2 regions of the Paenibacillus sp. MB22_1 genome follow, and region 1 is predicted to be linked to the other one. Evidence: riboswitches for the same ligand, from Rfam matches in the RefSeq annotation. Region 1 holds a riboswitch; the other holds the start of a gene.
What was found. Region 1 has a riboswitch for glycine ahead of gcvT (glycine cleavage system aminomethyltransferase GcvT). Riboswitches for the same ligand answer to the same signal wherever they lie in the genome.
Positions count from the first base shown of each region.

Region 2: it holds a riboswitch for glycine, as region 1 does, so the genes downstream of both, sdaAB (L-serine ammonia-lyase, iron-sulfur-dependent subunit beta) here and gcvT (glycine cleavage system aminomethyltransferase GcvT) in region 1, are expected to answer to the same signal.

Region 1 covers NZ_JBLADV010000001.1:1,099,283-1,103,466, forward strand. The annotation lists gene gcvPA (aminomethyl-transferring glycine dehydrogenase subunit GcvPA) at 1-568, opposite strand, end outside; gene gcvT (glycine cleavage system aminomethyltransferase GcvT) at 588-1,718, opposite strand; glycine riboswitch at 1,929-2,027, opposite strand; gene gcvH (glycine cleavage system protein GcvH) at 2,240-2,668, shown strand; gene mtnB (methylthioribulose 1-phosphate dehydratase) at 2,773-3,447, opposite strand; gene proC (pyrroline-5-carboxylate reductase) at 3,517-4,184, opposite strand, start outside.
Region 2 covers NZ_JBLADV010000002.1:2,469,081-2,473,264, forward strand. The annotation lists gene ACL02P_RS22985 (S8 family serine peptidase) at 1-1,323, opposite strand, end outside; glycine riboswitch at 1,820-1,946, shown strand; gene sdaAB (L-serine ammonia-lyase, iron-sulfur-dependent subunit beta) at 2,110-2,781, shown strand; gene sdaAA (L-serine ammonia-lyase, iron-sulfur-dependent, subunit alpha) at 2,799-3,680, shown strand; gene ACL02P_RS23000 (MFS transporter) at 3,947-4,144, opposite strand.

The sequences.
Region 1 (4,184 bases):
CCCAGCCGACCTCAACGATCTCCAGATTCAGACCGTGAGCGTAGGTGGCGAGCACCTCGCGTGCTTCCGGATGGACGGTGCGGGAGACGATAAGCTGTTTGCGTCTGGTGGCAGCCGCGGCCAGGTTGCCGGCTTCGGCTAAAGCGGTAGCTCCGTCGTACATGCTGGCATTGGCGACCTTCAGTCCGGTCAGCTCGCAGATGTACGACTGGAATTCGAAAATCGCCTGCAGCTCGCCTTGGCTAATTTCCGGCTGATACGGCGTGTACGCGGTATAAAATTCCGAACGGGACACGACGTGCTGAATGACGGAAGGAATGTGATGGTCATAAATCCCGGCACCAAGAAAGCTGGTGAATCGGTCGGTGTCGGCATTACGACCGGCAAGTTCTGCTAAGTGGCGGGTCAGCGCGTATTCGTCTAAACGAGGGGATACCGGGAGTTCACCTTGAATGCGAATGCTCTCCGGAATGTCCTTGAACAGCTCTTGGACGGAGCTTGCGCCGATCGTTTGCAGCATTTCCGCTTGGTCTTGTTCGGTTAACGGCAAATAACGATGTTTTAGCATCTGATTTCGTGTTCTCCTTTCACCGCTTGGCGGCAGGGTTTCGGCGATAGAACGGCAGCGGGACGACCTTGGCCTTCAGCCGCTTGCCGCGGATGTCGACCTCCACAATCGTGCCGGGTTTGGTATAGCGGTTGGTGAGGATCGCCATCCCGAGGTTTTTTTTCAGGGTAGGCGATTGCGTGCCTGTCGTGACTTCTCCGATCGGTTCCTCAGAGCCTTCGGCAAACACCGGGTAATGCGTACGCGGAATCCCGCGATCGATCATCTCCAGGCCGACGAGGCGGCGAGGGATGCCTTCATCCCGTTGTTTGATCAATGCATCGCGGCCGATGAAGTCGCCTTGCTCCAGCTTCACGAATCGGTTTAAGCCCACTTCGAGCGGGGTGATCTCAGGTCCCAATTCCTGGCCGTACAGAGGCAGGCAAGCTTCGAAGCGCAGCGTATCTCTAGCGCCCAGCCCGGCCGGGAGAAGGCCATGGCTCTCCCCGGCCTCCATCAGTATGTCCCAAAGCGCTTGCGCTTGCTCGGCTGCTACATACAACTCAAATCCGTCCTCGCCGGTATACCCGGTTCTGGACAGCAAGGCAGGTATGCCGGCAATCCGCGCTTCCCGGATAAATGTGAACGGACGCAAGGCCACTGGATCCTCCCCTTCGCTAAGAGGGGAGAGGAGGGAGGCGGCCAGCGGCCCTTGAACGGCAAGCAACGCCGTCTCGTCGGAGGCGTTCCGCATGGTTACACCTTCAGCAGGAAGGTGCTGCTGCAGCCAGTCCCAGTCTTTTTCAATATTCGAGGCGTTGACCACCAGCATGTACTTGCCTTCATCCAGTTGATAGATCAACAGATCGTCCACCACGCCGCCATCGGGATAGCAGAGCAAGGTGTATTGGGCTTTCCCCGGCTGAAGCAGAGTCACGTCGTTGGTTGTCATGTGTTGCAAAAAGCGTTCCGACTCAGGGCCCTCCACGAAAAATTCGCCCATATGCGATACGTCAAACAGACCGGCGCGCTCGCGCACGGCTTCGTGCTCTTTCTGGATGCCGCTGAACTGCACCGGCAGCTCCCAACCGCCGAAATCGATACAGCGGACTCCTTCATAACGCGCATATCCGGGATAGAGCGGCGTACGCCGCAATGCGGATTCGGACATTGCCATCACCTCGTAAGGGCCGGATCGGCCAATTTTTGAGAACAGCAAAAAGGACAGGCCAAAGAAAACCCGCTAGCCTACCTAACGGTTCTTCCCGGCTCTGTCCCTTGTACCTGAGAGTTACCCTGTGCTAAGGCTCGAAGCTCGCGCAGGTTTCCCCTTGGGTGATTCACGTAGAGGATACCTCTACGTGAATGCTCTCCAGAGTTGCGTCCGGCAGAGGTCCTTTTGCCTGAGAGATTCACCGCTTCGCGGCTTGCTCCTTCGGCGTTACAATACGGTAATTGTAATCTCTCCCCCTGCCATCAACCGCAGCTTACACATCTCATTAATACTCAAAAACCGCCTAGATGTCAATAAAGTTATCATAATAATTTTAATTAAATTCGTTTACTGGAAAAGGCTACGCTTACATTTTGTTAGACTCTATCAAATGTGTTAATAATATTGACATGAGAGCTAGGTTTGGAATAATCTGAACGAGGGAAATACGAAGATAGATAATCCACAATGTGTAAGGTATGCTAGATCATCCGAAAGAGGAGGAGCAAGCTTTGGCTAGTGAGATCAGGGAAAACGTGTTGTACAGCGATGAGCATGAATGGGTGCTTGATTTGGGGGATGGGACGGTGAAGATCGGCATCTCCGACGTAGCCCAACATCGGCTGGGCGACATCGTGTTCGTGGAGCTGCCCGAACCGGGGCAGGAATTCGAAGCGCAGGAAGGCATCGGAACGATCGAATCCGTTAAGACGGTCGCCGATTTGTTTACGCCGGTCAGCGGGACTGTGCTGGCGGTGAACCGGGAGCTGGATACCGCGCCGGAGCTCGTGAATGAAGAGCCGTACGACGGGGGCTGGATGGTTCACATTCGTTTGAAGGAAGACGCAAACGTCGCGCTGGCGAATTTGATGGACGCGAAGGCGTATGCGGAATTTATCGAGAGATAAAGCAAGATTTCGGGCAAAGTAAGAAACTCGCGGTCAGCGTAATCGCGGAAGCCGCTGATGTTCGGTCAGCATAACTCCGCTATCGCTTGTCGCGAGTTGTTTTTTTAGGCATGATGCCCTTTGGGGGGCAACAGCAGGGAACGGTACAGCGCTTCAAACATAAACTCCAGCGCTTCCAGATGGCGCTTGGCCTTGGTGATGTTAGCCCCCCAGGCATAGATCCCGTGATTTTGCAGCAACAACGCGGGCACACTTGTATCCAGACTGCCCGGGATTTGCTTGAGGATGGCAGGGAGCTCGGCGGCGTTTGGCAGAATCGGCACTCGGATCTCCGCTTGCATCTCCCATATCTCTAGGCTTTTGAGCAGTTCGTTTCCCTTGAGTGGGACGCCGCCATCCGCTGCGAAATAGTCGCTGAGCACATTATTGAACGTCGTATGTACGTGCGCGATCGCGCCGCAGCCGGTCATCCGGTAGATTCTCGCGTGTATCGGTGCGTCGGCGCAAGGCTTGAGCCGCGTTGGCTCACAGGGCGCGCCGGCGGAATCGACGAACAGCACGCCTGCCGGAGGGGAGGGTGCCGCTGACAGCTCCGACTTATACGTCTCGTCGGCTGTTACGGCAAACACGAACCGGTCCGGCGTATACCGGCCGACCCTCATCGACAAGCTGCCGCTGGAAGCGGGGAACCAACCGCGGGCGGCGAACTCCTCCCACAGGCGTTGGATGGCGTCCAGCGCCGCTTGTTTTTCTTCCCATGGGATATCGACGTAGTTCATGCTGCCGTCCCCCTTTCATACTGGCCTTAAGTGCATTGCCGGCCATCGCTGCACCACACAGCTTCGCTGCTACAACAGCGCTTGTCTCACGGCTTCGCCCATTTCTTTCGAGCGTTCGGCAGCCCGGTGGACCGCAGCCTTTACGTTCGGCTGAAAGCTGCCGGCTTCCAGCACGCCGATCGCCGCTTGCGTCGAACCGTTTGGCGAGGTGATGTCCGCACGCAGCTTGGTAGGCGCTTCGCCGGTTTCCGACATCATGAGGGCAGCGCCCAGCACCGTTTGCACGGTAAGCTCGCGGGATTGCTCTGGTGTTAGCCCGCCTTCGATGCCCGCTTCAATCATCGCTTCCATCAGATAATAAACATATGCAGGTCCGCTCCCGGATACGCCCGTCAAAATTTCCATTTGTTCTTCCGGGATAACGCTAACCATTCCAACGGCTTCAAACATCGACAAGACTTGGGCGCGCTGCGCCTCGGTGGTCTCCGGAGAGAAGGAGATCCCGGTAGCTCCATGTCCGATGGAGCAGGAGGTGTTTGGCATCGTGCGAGCCACTGCGACCGGACTGCCAAGCAGGACTTGAATCGTCGCGATAGATAAGCCGGCGATCAGGGAGACGATCAACTGACCCTCGCGCAGAAGCGGTCCAAGTTCAGCCAAAGCTTCGCCGGCGTCCTTCGGCTTCATCGCCAGGACGATAATCGATGCATCCCGCAAGTAGACCCGTTTCGCGTCCT
Region 2 (4,184 bases), on a different contig from region 1:
CGGTTTAATTTCACCGTAAGGCGAAGGTCCACGCAAAGAGAAATCCGCCAAATTCCCGTTGATGTCCGTAGCACCGGTGGCAAACGCTTCAGGATAGTTAGCTGGCGCAGCTACCGAACCGGGACCGCCGGGGTTGAAGATATCGGTGTTGCCCGCCGAGAACTCAGGGAAGATTTGCGCGCTTCTCCAAGCTTGTACGATCGGGCGGAACCATTCATCAATACCGGGGCCTCCTCCCCAGGAATTGTTCACCACGTCCGGAGCCAGCTCCGGATGCAGATTCCCTTCGGCATCCACCGGGGCGAGCAACCATTGGCCGCCGTCCAGAATGATGGCATCCGTGGTGGAGGGGTTAAAGATACGGACTGCGATCCATTTCGCCCCAGGCGCAACGCCGATCTGGTTCGAGCCGTCCGGCTCCGAACCAACCATCGTTCCCATGGTGTGCGTGCCGTGGCCGTGGCTATCGGTAGGCAGCGAAGCATGGCTGTGCGGATCATACCAGCTGAGTTCGGGATTCACGATATTGCCCGAAGCATCAAGGGCCCGCCATTTGCTCCGTAGAGCCGGGTGGTTGTAATCTACCCCGGTATCGAGGTTAGCTACAACGATGCCGGTGCCGTCGATGCCCATATTCCACACCTCGGGGGCATTGACCTGGGCGATGTTCCACTCGACGCTGCTTGGAGTAACGTCGGAGGGAGCTTGACTTGTACCGCCCAGCGAAGAAGAAATTTCGTCGGCCGGTTTCACGGCAGGCTCTGCAGCCGCATCTTTGTGGATTTCAACCTTTTGCAGATGTCGTTCTTCATTCGGCAGAATTTTCTCCACTTCGGGGAAAAGGGCGATTTGCTCCAGTACTTCTTTCGAGCTTGTCACCGCCATGGCATTTACGATAAAGTAGCTTTTGTAGTCTTTCACCTCTCCGGATTGCTGGGCTTTCCGCAAGTATTCCTCCAGCGCATATTGGGTGCGGGAGGCCGTTTCGCGCAGGGCGCTGACAACGGAAGTCCGTACGGACAGCTTCGCGGCGGAAGGAGTGGATTTCTCCAGCTGGGCTTTCTGAAGAGCCAGCTTGGCGACCGAAGTTGTATCGGTCTGCTCCTTGAGTTTGACCAGGTAGGTGACGAAGTCGTCTTGCTTAAACTGGGTCTGCAATTTAGCGTCGATCTTGGCTTCGGCCACTTGGGGCGCGCTCGATCTCAGGCTGCTTTGTCCCGATACGCTGCTGCTGCTGGCGGAGGCGACGGGAACGAGAGTTAACGCAAGAAGGATCGACATGCCAAGCGAGAAAGGTTTGCGAAATCTCTTGAGACTTATCAACTTCTTCACTCCCTTTGATTAAGTTTTAAGCCCAACATCCATCCTGTGACGGCCGCCCGGAGAAACGAATAGCTGAGTCCGGACGCATTACGCCTGACAAAAATTGAAGCAAGTGCCTCTTGGGTACATCACCTCCTTCATGTAAAATAGTGGAAGCGGGTGTAAGTAAGTCATGGTGGATGTGGATGTGAGTTGAAGCCAATGCTGTGGAGAGAATCGTTTTAGTTTAGCAGGGGTCATAGAGTGAAGATAAGTTAACACGGAGCGCACCTTATTTTTCAACAATTCATAAAATAAGGTAAAATCTGGGGTTGTTACGGACAGTATATATCTGTAAAATCAGGTATACAAGTGGGTGGATGAGTAAAATATACATATTTTCTTATAAAAATAGGAAAAAATAACTAGAATTCAACGTGAACCACCGGAATTTATGTAAGATATCTTGACATCTTGCTAGCTTCGGTTTACATTAAGCACAAATTCATATCGGCGAATGAGGATGATGGGAGAGTCCGCGGGCTGATCCGAAAAGGGACGCCAGCTTAGCGGCACCGAAGGAGCAAGGGCCGGTCCTGCAGCCGGCAGCCGAATCTCTCAGGTACAAGGACCATGATCGGACGCCACTCTGGAGAGAGCGAACAGCCACCCAAGAGGTACATGGACCCGGATGTTAAGTTGAACCGGGAACATTAAACTTTCAGGTAACGGGGACAGAGCGAAAGGCAGCAGCCTTTTTGCTCTGTCTCTTTTTCGTCATAGAAAAAATGAGGGGAAGATGTAGCGATGCGATTTAAAAGCGTATTTTCTATTATCGGTCCGGCGATGATTGGGCCTTCCAGCTCACATACGGCCGGGGCTGTACGGATTGGACGATTTGCCCGTCAGCTGCTCGGAACCGCGCCGGTCAAGGCGGAGATTTGTTTCTACGGCTCCTTTGCCGAAACGTACAGCGGGCACGGTACCGATCTGGCCATCGTTGGCGGCATTCTGGATTACCGTACGGACGACGAGCGAATCCGCCAGTCGATGCAGGACGCTGAAAAGCAGGGGATTGAGGTGGTGTTTGCCACCGGAGTCCTGCCTGGGGCCCATCCGAATACGGTAAAAATAAAACTAACCCGCCAAGACGGAAGTCATATCGAGGTCATGGGGGCATCCATTGGCGGAGGGACGATCGTCATTCGCAACATCGACGGTTTTGAGGTGAAATGCTCAGGCGAGCTGCCGACGCTGGTCATCTCCCACGCAGACCGGCAAGGGGTACTGGCAGGGATTACGGCCTTGTTCAGCCGGGAGAACGTCAATATCGGCTACATTATTACCGATCGGAAAGGGCGGACCGCTGAGGCACTGACTGTTGTGGAAGCCGATTCGTCCATTCCGCCGGAATTAGTGGAGGCGATCCGTGCGTTGGAGCATGTCAGCCAAGTGTCCTATATTGATCTGACGAAGTAAAGCGAGGAGGGAGCACGATGCGTTTTAAAAATTTACGTGAGCTGGCCCAGCTCTGTGAGCGGGAATCTCGCACGATTTCCAGCATTATGATTCAGGACCAGGTGGAAGAGAGCGGGCAATCGGAGGAAGAAATTTTGGCCGCCATGAACGAATACTACCAAATCATGAAAACGGCGGTGCATAAGGGGCTGACGGAGGATATCGTCTCCACAAGCGGGCTGACCGGCGGCGATGCCAAAAGGGTGGAGGCTTACCGCAATCGCAGTGAGACCTCGGTTGGTGACATCGCATGTCAGGCCATGGCTTATGCGCTGGCCGTGTCCGAGGTGAACGCTTCGATGGGCCGGATCGTCGCCACGCCGACGGCGGGCTCGTGCGGCATCATCCCCGGCGTGTTCGTCAGCGCCCAAGAGCGCTTCGGCTGGGAGGATGAGCATCTTGTGCGCGGGTTGTTTTGCGCGGGGGCCATCGGGTACGTGATCGCCAACAACTCGTTTATTTCCGGTGCAGAAGGGGGCTGCCAAGCAGAAATCGGATCGGCGATTGGGATGGCGGCCGGTGCAATGGTTGAGCTACGCGGCGGGACGCCGGAGCAGGCGGTGCACGCCGTTGGCCTCGCGTTAAAGAACACGCTGGGGTTGATCTGTGATCCCGTTGGCGGTCTCGTCGAAATTCCTTGTATCGTGCGTAACGGCTTTGGGGCGGTGAATGCGCTGGCTGCCGCCGATATGGCCTTGGCCGGTGTGCGCAGTGCGATCCCGTCGGACGAAGTCATCGACGTGATGCTGGAGGTGGGCTCGGCGATGCCCAGCCGCCATCGCGAAACCGCGCAGGGCGGGCTGGCACAAACGCCTACCGGCCGCAAAATCATGAAGGAGCTGCGAAGCCGGAAGAAGTAGAAGGAGTTGCTCCAAAGGTTTTCTTTTTTCAGAGGTAGGGTATGGATTCGGTTTATTCCGGTTGGGCTTCCATGGTGTTGCATTGCTTCTTGTTGACTGCAATGCAACAACAACGCTGCGCAAATAAACGAACGACGAGACTAGTGCAAGCAGCTTCCCGTGACGGTCGATGACCGAACCCACTTTGCGGGAAGCGACCATCGCGAGGATCGAGCCCGGGAAGATGACCAGTCCGGCATGGCTGGCGGTTAATCCGAAGCGATGCACTAAAATTTGCGGCAGCAAAAACAAGGTGGCAAAGCTGCCAGCGATACGGCCGACATGATCAAGGCCATCGCTTTGCCGCGCCGCTGGATCGGAACGTAACGGGATAACGTAACCATCGACAACGAAACGACCGCTCCGGCACCGGATGCTTGCACGACGCGAACGGCGAGCAGAATCCAGAAGCTCGGGCTAAACAACCCGGCGACGGCGGCGAGGCCTAGTGTTGTTCGAAAATTA